Regions from separate parts of the Pseudomonas khavaziana genome, predicted to be linked through region 1. Evidence: riboswitches for the same ligand, from Rfam matches in the RefSeq annotation. Region 1 holds a riboswitch; each other region holds the start of a gene.

What was found. A riboswitch is a leader RNA that binds a small molecule or an ion and turns the genes downstream of it on or off. The one in region 1 is predicted to bind cobalamin.
Region 2: another riboswitch for cobalamin. It lies ahead of QYQ93_RS19550 (ABC transporter substrate-binding protein); the one in region 1 lies ahead of cobO (cob(I)yrinic acid a,c-diamide adenosyltransferase).
Region 3: another riboswitch for cobalamin. It lies ahead of QYQ93_RS13030 (CbtB domain-containing protein); the one in region 1 lies ahead of cobO (cob(I)yrinic acid a,c-diamide adenosyltransferase).

The regions. Positions count from the first base shown of each region.
Region 1 covers NZ_CP129946.1:4,711,638-4,715,698, forward strand. Annotated here, with positions in the region: gene QYQ93_RS20915 (cobyrinate a,c-diamide synthase) at 1-1,221, opposite strand, end outside; gene cobO (cob(I)yrinic acid a,c-diamide adenosyltransferase) at 1,218-1,829, opposite strand; cobalamin riboswitch at 1,910-2,155, opposite strand; gene QYQ93_RS20925 (sorbosone dehydrogenase family protein) at 2,255-3,568, shown strand; gene QYQ93_RS20930 (C40 family peptidase) at 3,703-4,061, opposite strand, start outside.
Region 2 covers NZ_CP129946.1:4,410,374-4,414,434, forward strand. Annotated here, with positions in the region: gene QYQ93_RS19540 (M4 family metallopeptidase) at 1-890, opposite strand, end outside; gene QYQ93_RS19545 (DNA/RNA non-specific endonuclease) at 1,026-1,955, shown strand; cobalamin riboswitch at 2,076-2,269, shown strand; gene QYQ93_RS19550 (ABC transporter substrate-binding protein) at 2,374-3,384, shown strand; gene QYQ93_RS19555 (FecCD family ABC transporter permease) at 3,381-4,061, shown strand, end outside.
Region 3 covers NZ_CP129946.1:2,950,664-2,954,724, forward strand. Annotated here, with positions in the region: gene cobM (precorrin-4 C(11)-methyltransferase) at 2-748, opposite strand; gene QYQ93_RS13020 (cobalamin biosynthesis protein) at 820-1,212, opposite strand; gene QYQ93_RS13025 (CbtA family protein) at 1,209-1,910, opposite strand; gene QYQ93_RS13030 (CbtB domain-containing protein) at 1,922-2,110, opposite strand; cobalamin riboswitch at 2,209-2,422, opposite strand; gene QYQ93_RS13035 (M10 family metallopeptidase C-terminal domain-containing protein) at 2,834-4,061, shown strand, end outside.

The sequences.
Region 1 (4,061 bases):
CCCTTGGCGGTACACCGCTTCGGCACCGCGCCCACCGTTGGGGCTCAGGCCGCGGGCAATTGGCGCCCATTCGGTGTTGGTCAGGGAATGGTGGTAGGTGTGGCCGCGCAGGACGCCTTCCGGCAGTTCGACGCTTTGCAGAGCCAGGGCTGCAAGTTTCTTTTGCATCACTGCATCGCCCTGCAGCAGGCCCACCAGTTCGGCACGAGAACCGTGCACATCGGTGAGCGAATCGAGCAGGTAGAGCATGCCGCCGCATTCAGCAAGCAGCGGTTTACCGGCGCCGTGATGCGCACGGATGGCCTCCAGCATCGGGATGTTGGCCGACAGGGCCTGGTGGTGCAATTCCGGATACCCGCCGGGCAGATACAGACTGTCAGCTTGCGGCAGTTGGCGATCATGGATCGGTGAGAAAAAGCTCAGCTCAGCGCCCATCCCCCGTAACAGGTCAAGGCTGGCGCCGTAGGTAAAGGCAAAGGCTTCGTCACGGGCCACGGCGATGCGCACGCCGGCGAGCAACGGCTCGGCCTCGATCACGGCGGGCGCGGCAAAGGTCACGGGCGGCGGCAGGGCCACTTCACAACTGCTGCCCAGGGCCTGGGCGGCGGCGTCCAGGCGCACATCGAGGTCATTCAATTCACTGGCTTGCACCAGGCCCAGGTGGCGGCTGGGCAGTTCGATGCCGGTCTCCCGGGACAACGCGCCGTACCAGCGCAAGCCCTCGGTGAGGCTGCCTTCGAGCAACTGGGCATGACGCAAAGTACCGACACGGTTGGCCAGCACGCCAGCAAACGGCAGGTCGGGTTGATAACGTGCCAGGCCCAGGGCCAGGGCGCCAAAGGTCTGGGCCATGGCGGTGCCATCGATCACGCCCAGTACCGGCACGCCGAAGTGCCGCGCCAGGTCGGCGCTGGAGGGCGTGCCGTCGAACAAACCCATCACGCCTTCGATCAGGATCAGGTCAGCCTCCCCTGCCGCTTCCCAGAGCAGACGGCGACTTTCCTGCTCGCCCACCATCCACATGTCCAGTTGATACACCGGCGCCCCGCTGGCGCGCTCGTGGATCATCGGGTCGAGAAAATCCGGGCCGCATTTGAACACGCGTACCTTGCGTCCCAGGTTGCGATGCAAACGCGCCAGCGCGGCGGTGACGGTGGTTTTGCCCTGGCCGGACGCCGGAGCGGCGATCAATACGGCCGGGCAATGACGGGGCTGATTCAAAGTTCGACGCCTTTCTGGGCCTTGATACCGGCCTGGAACGCGTGCTTGAGCATGCCCATTTCGGTGACCGTGTCGGCCATTTCAATCAGTTCCGGCTTGGCGCCGCGGCCGGTGACCACCACATGCTGCATTGGCGGGCGGGCTTGCAGGTCGCTGAGTACCTGATCCAGGTCCAGGTAGCCGTGCTTGAGGGCAATGTTCAGCTCGTCCAACACTACCAGGCCGATAGAGGCGTCTTGCAACATTGCACGGGACACGGCCCAGGCCGCCTCGGCGGCGGCGATGTCGCGCTGGCGGTCCTGGGTTTCCCAGGTGAAGCCTTCGCCCATCACATGGAAACGCACCTGCTCGGGAAAGCGCCGAAAGAACAGCTCTTCGCCGGTGCTGTTGCGGCCCTTGATGAACTGCACCACGCCGCACTGCATGCCATGGCCCATGGCGCGGGCCAGCATGCCGAAGGCCGAGCTGCTCTTGCCTTTGCCATTGCCGGTCAGTACCAGCAACAGGCCGCACTCATTCGGCGAATTGGCGATGCGCTCGTCGATCACGGCTTTTTTGCGCAGCATGCGCGCCAGGTGGCGTTCGTCGCGGTCAGGGGAATCGGTCATGGCAGCTCTCCGTTGGGGCTGGACAAAAAACGGCGGGCAGGAAAAAGACAAAACAGACAGCCAAGCATCGCCCACCGTGATGCTGTTGAATGTTCAAGGCCGGTCTCCGGACTCATGAGTGGCGCGTCGTATCGATGCAGCCGAGGGCGCGCCTTCCCATATCGCGAGCGATACAGTGGCAAACAGCACCGTCTTGACTCATTTACCGTTGCGGGGGCAGCGCCGGAATCGCGGCAACACTGTGTACAAGTGCGCTCACTCACCGGCTTCCCTGTTTCACTCTGCCGACGCGCACGCCACAGAGCACCTGGAACAAGCCGCGAAGGTTAGTGGGTTGGGGGTGGAGCGTCAATTAAAGCTGGCCTGGTACTTGAACCATCCGTACACCCTGCTTCTCTACCCTTACAGGTATCAAGGAGAAAACCATGCATAAAACCCGACTCGCCTTACTGATCATGCTCGCCGGCGGCCTCGCCGCCTGCGGTGAAAGCTCAACCTTGCAGGTCTCCGACGGTACCGGGCCCGCGCCCAAGCTGCCGGAACCGAACAAGACTCTGGTCCCCACCGTCAATATCGCCCCGGCCATTGGCTGGCCTGAGGGCGCCAAGCCAACTGCTGCTGCCGGCACCCAGGTTGCCGCGTTCGCCGAGGGCCTGGATCACCCGCGCTGGCTTTACGTGCTGCCCAATGGCGACGTGCTGGTGGCCGAGACCAATGCGCCACCCAAGCCGGACGATTCCAAAGGCGTGCGCGGCTGGGTAATGGAAAAGGTCATGGGCCGTGCCGGTGCCGGCGTGCCGAGCCCGAACCGCATTACGTTGCTGCGCGATGTCGATCACGATGGCGTGGCCGAAACCCGCACGGTGTTCCTGGAGAATCTCAATTCGCCCTTTGGCATGACACTGGTCGGCAACGACCTATATGTGGCGGACTCGGATAAGTTGCTGCGCTTCCCCTATCAGCCGGGTGAAACCGCGATCAAAGCCCAGGGCACCAAGGTCGTGGACTTACCGGGCGGGCCTTTGAACCACCACTGGACGAAAAACGTGGTAGCCAGCAAGGATGGCAGCAAGCTGTATGTAAGCGTCGGCTCCAACAGCAACGTCGGTGAAAACGGCCTGGAGGCAGAGCAGGGCCGCGCCGCAATCTGGGAAGTCGACCGCGCCACCGGCAAGCACCGCATTTTCGCCTCCGGCCTGCGCAACCCTAACGGCATGGCCTGGGAACCTCAGAGCGGCAAGCTGTGGACGGCGGTCAATGAACGCGATGAAATCGGCAGTGACCTAGTGCCTGACTACATCACCTCAGTCAAGGATGGCGGGTTTTATGGCTGGCCTTTCAGCTATTACGGCCAGCATGTGGATGTGCGTGTCACACCGCAAAACCCTGATCTGGTCGCCAAGGCCATCGCGCCGGACTACGCGGTAGGCCCTCATACCGCCTCACTGGGGCTGACGTTCGCCGAGGGCAGCAGACTGCCCGCGCAGTTCAGCAATGGTGCGTTTATCGGCCAGCATGGCTCGTGGAATCGCAAGCCGCACAGTGGCTACAAGGTGATTTTCGTGCCGTTTGAAGGGGGCCAGCCAAAAGGACAGCCGGTGGATGTGCTGACGGGGTTTCTCAACAGCGATGAAAAAGCCATGGGCCGGCCAGTGGGTGTGGTGATCGACCAGCAAGGGGATTTGCTGGTGGCCGATGATGTGGGCAATAAGGTTTGGCGGGTTTCGGCAGCCAAGTAACCCATCTCAGGAGCACTATAAAACCAATGTGGGAGGGGGCTTGCTCCCGATAGCGGTGTAACAGTCAGCACATACTCAGCTGACAGATCGCTATCGGGAGCAAGCCCCCTCCCACATTTGGATCTGTGTACGACTTAAGGGTTGCGTGCCAGATTCCCGGGCAGCACTCGCTTTGCACTCAGGTAGGCATTCTGCCAATACGCTTTGGATAGCGTATCCAGCTTCACCGTACCGCCGGTTTGCGGCGCATGCACAAAGCGCCCTTCCCCGACATAAATCCCCGCATGGCTGACCCGCGAACCACCACCAGTGGCAAAGAACAGCAGATCACCGGTTTGCAGGTTCTGCTCGCTGACGTCCTGGGCACGCATCACAATCAGCTCGCGGGTGGTGCGCGGCAGGGAGATCCCGGCGGCATCGCGGAATACAAAGCCAATCAGGCCGCTGCAATCAAACCCCGAGTCCGGCGTGTTACCGCCCCAACGATAAGGCG
Region 2 (4,061 bases), 300 kb from region 1:
CGCTCCCAGGCGAACCCGCCAATCCGGGTCGCCACCTGATAGAACGCGTGGTTGGGAATGCCGGAATTGATATGCACCCCGCCATTGTCCTCATAAGTTTGCACAAAATCATCCATGTGCCCAGGCTGTGGGTCTTTGCCCAGCAGCTTGTCATCAAACGCAGTGCCTGGCGCTTTCATCGAGCGCAGGGCGGTGCCCTTGATCTTTTTGGTAAACAGCCCTTTGCCAATCAGCCAATCAGCCTCCTCGGCGGTTTGCTTCAACGCATACTGCTTGATCAGTGAGCCGAACACGTCGGACAGCGACTCGTTCAACGCGCCGGACTGGTTGAAGTACATCAGCTTGGCCTCATCCTCGGTAACGCCATGGGCCAACTCATGGCCAATCACGTCGAGCGCCACGGTGAAGCGATTGAACAGTTGCTGGTCACCGTCGCCGAAGACCATCTGGCTCGAATTCCAGAACGCGTTGTTATAGTCCTGGCCGAAGTGCACCGTGGCGTCCAGGGCCATGCCGGCATCGTCGATGGAGTTGCGGTCGAACACCTGGTCAAAAAAATCGAAGGTGGCGCCCAGGCCGTCATAGGCTTCGTCCACCGCGGCATCGCCACTGGCCGGTTGCCCTTCGCCGCGGATCAGCTTGCCAGGCAGGCTGTCGGTGTTTTCAGCGCTGTAGATCGAGCGCTGTTTCTCGGCTCCCATGGCCAACGCCATGCGGGCTGGGCCCTTGGCGGGTACAGCGACCATGCGCAACGAGCGGAACGTGCTGTCCTTGGCGCGAGTGCGTAATGCGACTTCCCGTTGGGCTTTATCCCCGTGGCGGGCGATCTGGTCGAGCATGTAGGGTGGGATCAGACAGAAAATCGGGTTGCGCGGCTGGCGAACACACATAAGCTGGCTCCTTTTTGGCGTGTGATGAACGTCCGGGTAGCGGTTTCAGGATAGCCCTGTGTTCGCCACCTGGGCCAAATTGTCATGAGTTTGTGTTGCAGTGGTGTTTATCCGAGGCCCATAAGGAACATGCCCATGCCCGCCCGCACAGCCAAAATCGACCTTTCCCACCGCCCCAGGCTTGCTGACCTGCGCCCATTGGTCGCGCTCAGCCCCACCCTGCTGGAAGCCAGAACCGCGACGCCGCGCGTCACCGCGGCCACGGACCTCAAAAACCGCGCTGGCTATGCCGACGACTTCCTCAACGACTTCGTGGTGCCATGGCCCACGGTTGACCAGCCACTGGCGGGCGACGTGCAACCCAAGCGCCTGGACTACACGCATTTCTCCATCACTATGTCGCGCTCCCGACGACTGGCGCTCTACGTGGGGGTGAATATCGACGGTTCAAAGCATGTGGACATCACGCGCAGCAACGACACTTGGGCCTACGATGGTCGCCTGCCCCTGGATGCGCAGGTAGGTGAAGACCTCTACGCCGGCAATGGCCTGGACCGCGGCCACCTGGTGCGGCGCCAGGACCCCAACTGGGGCGACGAGGCCAACACCGCCAACTTCGACACCTTCCACTTCACCAACTGCTCGCCGCAAATGAGCGGCTTCAACCAGAAGACCTGGCTGGAACTCGAAGACTACATTCTTGACAACACCCAACGCTGGGAAGCCCGGGCCACGGTGTTTACCGGCCCGGTATTCGCCGATGACGACCGACTTTATCGTGGGGTGAAAATCCCCAAGGCGTTCTGGAAAGTCGTGGCTTACCTCAGCGACGACGGCAAACCCTCCGCCAGCGCCTACATGATCGACCAAAGCCGTGAGCTGGGGCAGCTCGACCTGGTGTTCGGCCAGCTTCGCACCTACCAGCGCAGCGTGATCCATATCGAGCAACTGACCGGCATCCGCTTCGCCAACCTGGCCGACTATGACGGGTTCAGCAATGAAGAACGCGCCACAGGAACGCGCATCGAGGCGCTGATTCGCGGCCCCCAAGACATACGACTCTGAGCCATTCCTCTGTAGGAGCGAGCTTGCTCGCGAAGCACCTGAGCGCACCGCGGAGCATCAGGTTCCCCGCGTCATCGTTGACGACCTTCGCGAGCAAGCTCGCTCCTACAGGGCGTGATCGACTACCATACCGCCGCCGGTTCCCGTATGGGACTAACAGGGAATTCGAAACGCCGCCCGCGACGTCAATCGAAACTGCCCCCGCAACTGTAGGTGCCGAGCCTGCTCCCCACTGCCACTGGACCCTGTCCGGGAAGGCGGGAGCAAGGTGACGACGCATCAGTCAGGAGACCTGCCGGCCCAGCAAAACCACTAACCGGCGGGGTGTCCGGGAAGGACATCCTTGCCTGCCTGATCGGCAGCGTTCGAGGCTGTATTTCCGAGCCGTACCGCCCCTGCTGCACTCGGAGATCTCCCCATGCTGCCACGCGTTACCGCCCTGATCGCAGGCTTGGGTGCCTGTGCAATGGCCCAGGCCACGCCCACCCATTACCCGCTGAGCCTGGAAAACTGCGGCAGTACCCTGACCTTCCAGCACGCGCCTGCACGCAGCGTCACCATCGGCCAGGCCGCCACCGAGATGCTCTATGCCTTGGGCGTGGGCGATAAAGTGGTTGGCACTTCGCTGTGGTTCAACAACGTGTTGGCGCAGTACAAGGCACAGGACGCCACCATCGAGCGCCTGGCCAACAACGAGCCGAGCTTCGAAGCGGTGATCGCCAAGCGCCCGCAACTGGTGGCCGCCGAGCTGGAATGGGTGGTGGGGCCCCAAGGCGTGGTCGGCACCCGCGAGCAATTCCATGAGCTGCAGATCCCCACCTACCTGCTGCCCTCGGATTGCGAAGGCAAGGACAACCTGGTGGGTGCCGACGGCACGCGACTGGAGCCGTTCCGCATCGACACGATTTATAAAAGCATCCGCCAACTGGCGCAGATTTTCGACGTCCAGGATCGCGGCCAGCAGCTCAACGATGAACTGCAGGCGCGCCTGGTCAAGTCCATCGCCACCGCGCAAGGCAAAGGCTTGAAGCAAGCCAGCGCGCTGGTGTGGTTCTCCAGTGCCGAAATGGCCAGCGATCCCTATGTGGCCGGGCACAAGGGCATTCCCCAGTTCATGCTGCAAACCCTCGGCCTGCGCAATGTGGTGCAGTCCGATGAAGAATGGCCCGCCGTCGGCTGGGAAACCATCGCCAAGGCCAACCCGACGTTCCTGGTGATCGCACGCATGGATCGGCGCCGCTACCCCGCCGACGACCATGAAAAGAAACTCGCCTTCCTGCGCAGCGACCCGGTGACCCGCAACATGGACGCGGTGAAACACAACCGCATCATCATCCTCGATGCCCTGGCGTTGCAGGCCAGCCTGCGTACCTTCGATGGCCTGGAACAACTGGCCGCCGCCATCGACGGCTATGACCTGCCGAAATGATGCGTACCCTGCTCGCCCTCACACTGCTGTTGCTCGCCCTGCTCGCCGGCGTGGCCATCGGCGAAACGGCCATCTCGCCACAGGTGGTGCTCCAGGTGCTCGCCAACAAACTGTGCGCCGCGGGCTTCGTGCTCGACCCCATCGATGAAGGCGTGGTGTGGAACTATCGCCTGACCCGCGCACTGGTGGCCGCTGCCTGCGGTGCGGGGTTGGCGACCTGTGGCGTGATCCTGCAATCGTTGCTGCGTAACCCGCTGGCTGATCCTTACTTGCTCGGCATCAGCGCCGGCGCGTCGACCGGCGCGGTCCTCGTTGCCTTGATCGGCGTCGGCGGCGGGCTGGTGTCGCTGTCGGCGGGGGCGTTTGCAGGGGCGATGGCGGCGTTTGCGCTGGTGATCCTGCTGGCGCGGGCCAGTGGCTCGTCCAGCGGCACCGGGCAGATCATCCTCGCGGGCATCGCCGGCTCGCAATTGTTCAATGCCTTGACCGCGTTCCTGATCACCAAGTCGGCCAGCTCCGAGCAAGCCCGCGGCATTATGTTCTGGCTGCTGGGCAACCTCAGCGGCGTGCGTTGGCCGTCGGTGTGGCTGGCGGTGCCGGTGGCGATCGTTGGGCTGGCGGTGTGCCTGTGGCATCGTCGCGCATTGGATGCCTTTACTTTCGGCAGCGACTCGGCG
Region 3 (4,061 bases), 1.8 Mb from region 1:
GTCAAGGTCGGTACAAGTGCGCATGTCCCGCCCGATACAGTGAAGACTCACTGAAAGTGTCATTGGCCAGCACCCGGCCCACCACAATCAACGCCGTACGCCGGAACCCCTTGGCCGCGACCTTTTCGGCAATATCCGCCAAGGTGCCCACCGCCCAATCCTGATCCGGCCAGGTTGCACGGTGCACCACGGCTATCGGGCAATCGGCGCCATAGTGCGGCAGTAACTCGGCGACGATCTTCTCCAGATGATTGACCCCCAGGTGAATCGCCATGGTCGTACCGTGCCGGGCCAGGCTGTCGAAGTCCTCACCGGCGGGCATGCTGGTTTTATCTGCATAGCGGGTCAGGATTACGCTCTGGGCAATGTCCGGCAGGGTCAGCTCGGTTTCCAGCAGCGCCGCGCAAGCGGCTATCGCCGTGACCCCAGGGATGACCTGGAAGGGAATGCCCAGCTCACGCAAGTGACGGATCTGTTCGCCAATCGCCCCATACAGGCTTGGGTCGCCAGAGTGCACACGTGCCACATCCTGGCCTTGTCCATGGGCGGTCTTGATCAAGTCGATGATCTGCTCCAAGTGCAGTTCGGCGCTGTTGACCACCTGATGCGCCTGATGGCCTTCCAGCACCGCCGCAGGCACCAGCGAGCCCGCGTAGATGATCACCGGGCAACTGCGGATCAGCCGCTGGCCCTTGACGGTGATCAGTTCCGGGTCTCCGGGGCCTGCGCCGATGAAGTAGACGGTCATGGGGGGATTCCTGTTGAAAAACGGACGAGCATGAAGATTATTCATGATCGATAACGGCAATTATCGAGATTTTAACCGGCGCAGGCTAATGCAAAAGTGGCCTGGGCGGTTTTCCGGCGGGTAATCAGCAGGCGGGATGGGCTGCCCGAGAGGTGTTCGGCCAGGGCCAGGGCAGCGCTTTCGGCGACGCCATAACAGCCTGCATGGGCAAAAGCGACCGCTGACTTATGGCTCAAGCGGTGTTCATAACCGGCCAGTTGTTCGGCATTGAAGCACTGCAGCGGTAGACCCAGCAGGTGAGCGAGGGCCAATAAACCGTGCTCATCCTGTTTGCGATCAAGGCTTGCCAGGGCGTTGATACGCTGGGGTTCGATACCGCCCTCGGCGAGGGCGGCGTCAAACAGGCCCAGCAGGGTGTGAACATCACAACCGCGCTGGCACCCCAGGCCGACCACCAGGATCATGCCGGGTATCGATCGTCGTGGTGGCGGCGAAACAGCCAGGCACTGATCAAGCCCAGGGCCAGCCAGAACGCCACGTTGGTCAACTGCGAGGCAATCTTAAATTGTGTCTCGAGAGCCTCCGGGGCCAGCATCGAGTGCACCTGCGGCTGCGGTGCGCCGATCACGTGGGGCACGGCAAGTATCGCCACGCCCAGCACTTTCAACAGCCAGTTGCGGCCGAACACGAGCAGCGCAATACCGGCGGCGGTGGAGGCAGCGGTGCCTATCCACCAGCTCTGGCGCAGCGTCAGGTCAGCCGCAGCCGTGCCCGGCAATTCCGGTGGCAGGCCCAGGGTGGGTGCCAGCACAAAGGTCGCGTAACCCGCCAGGCCCCAGAGCAAGCCCTCAGCGGTGCGGGTCGGTGTACGCAGGGTGTACAGGCCGGCCAGCATCAGCGCAAAACCAACGGCAACCACCAGGTTTCCACCAGTGGTCGACAGCACGCGCTGCCAGCCATCTTCCGGCTCCCAGGCCTCGGCGTCGTGGGTGTGCGCAGCGGCGCCGGCATGCTCATGGGTGACTTCGGTGGTTGCCGGCGGCTTTTCATAGGTCTCCGCCTGTAAAATCAACGGTGCGACCCACAAGCTTTGCAGCAGGGTCAGCAGCAGGGCGGCGAACAAGCCGGTGAACCCTGCGGTTCGGGCAATACGCTTGATCATGTCGGCAGGCCTCAGTGGCAAGGGAACGCGGCGCTGTGGCGGGTATCGTGGGCCGCGTTGTGCACTGCCTCGATATGGGAGAAACCGGCGAAATATACCAGGCACGCGCCAAGGATCGACGCACCGATTGCGGCGCTCAGGCGTTGGCTCAAGGTTGCAGTGCTGCTGGTGGAGTGCGAGGTGCTGGTGGTGATCGACATGGCGCGTCCCTATCAGGTGTCAGAGGTGAAACGAGCGCATGCAAACCACGCGAGCCAGGCACGCAGGGTTCTGAACAGCGCCCGCCCACCGCGGGTTTGTTATCTGATTTTTTCGGGCCGGTCTCCGGGCTTGCGAGGGGCGGCTCTTGGAAGAGTTCCACCTGATAAGCGTCTCCTTCCCATGCACAGCACAGTGGATTTGACGCTTCGCTCGCTTACCGTTGCGGGGGCAGCACCGGACTTGCCATAGGTCTATGGCGCACCGGTTTCCCGTTTCACCCTGTGAAGGGCACCCGAAACAAGATGTGTAGGAGAGCATGCGACGAGCGCTTACGTCAAATGGCGGAATGCGCTCCAGGGGGGCGAGAGAGGTGGCCCTGTACGTGCCCAGAATCTTTATTCACTTGTCGTTAGCTAATGCAGGAGAATATGAACATTTCAAATGTTTCAAAAGGAAGAAAGGTTATTCTTTCTGTTGCCGAAATATAAAAATATATTGTATGGGTGTAACTGGGTTGTTCGGGCTTTTAGTTACTTTTCAATAGGTTGTTGAGGCGGCATGTTCAGTGAACTAGTGCTCCATTCGTATCTTGGTTATTTAGAGTGATGCAGGCGTTGAATCGTTGGGCAAGCTGTCCGGGAACGCTTTTTGCGTTTCTCCCTACTGATGCTCGTGGTTGTGGTTTTGTCTCCCTCAAATAGTCAAAAGTGATGGTGCCTATTGTGCAGATAACCAACAGCGTGCAACGCTTCTATAGCTCTTCCGTAGAGACTCAACAAAACAGCTCTTCCGATCCCACGTTGCGTACATCCGACCCGCATTTGAGGCCAATGCCGGGTCTTGATAAGCCGGTTTTTACCGTGGACCAGATCGCCCAGCACCTCACTCGGAGCGGCCGGAAATGGAATGACAGCAATGGTGATGGTGTCACGCAAGTCTCCTATACATTCGATACCCAGGGGGAAGGGGAAAGAGCGTTCAATGCCACCCAAAAAAGCCAGGCCAGACTGTCCATGCAGTCCTGGGCCGATGTGGCGAACGTGTCTTTTGAAGAGCATACTGGCCGTGGGGAAGGGCACCTGGCTTTTTCCAACAGTGAGGAGCCCCGGGTTGCATTCGCCCAATTGCCAGGCGCAGACGGTAAAGTCCTCATCAATCCCCGTTATGGCACGAATGCGGCCCCTGCACTTAACAATCATGGCCGATATACGCTTACCCATGAAATAGGGCATGGGCTGGGCCTTTTGCATCCTGCGGACTATGACAATAGCGGCGATTCCACCTACCCCAGTTACTATCGCGACGCCGTCTATGCCCAGGATACGCGTGGTCATACTGTCATGAGCTACTTCGATGCCAACTTAAGTGGTCAGAACCATAAGGGAAAGTACTCTGCTGCACCATTGATGGGTGACATTGCTGCTGCCCAGCGGGTATATGGTGCCAATTATAGGACACGTAATTCAGACACCACCTACGGTTTTAACTCCAATTCGGGTCGAGACTATTATCAACTCGATCATCCCAGGAATACGGCATTATTCTGCGTGTGGGACGGTGGAGGTAACGACACGTTGGATTTTTCCAAATATCGCCAAAACCAGACCGTCAATCTCAACGCTGAATCCTATTCCGATGTTGGAGGCTTGCGGGGGAATGTTTCTATTGCCAAAGGCGTTACGGTTGAAAACGCAATCGGCGGTTATGGTCATGATGCGATCATCGGGAACGATGCGGACAATGTGCTCAAGGGCGCAGCGGGCGCCGATTGGCTGAGGGGGGCAGGGGGGGCGGATACCTTTGCTTATGACCACGGCAGCGATTCCACGTTGGAAAACCCTGACCTGATCATGGATTTTGTGAGTGGCACCGACAAAATCGACATTTCGGCCTTGTTGAAAAACGCCGGTATTGGCGCGTTGACGTTTGTAAGGCGGCTATCGGGTGAAT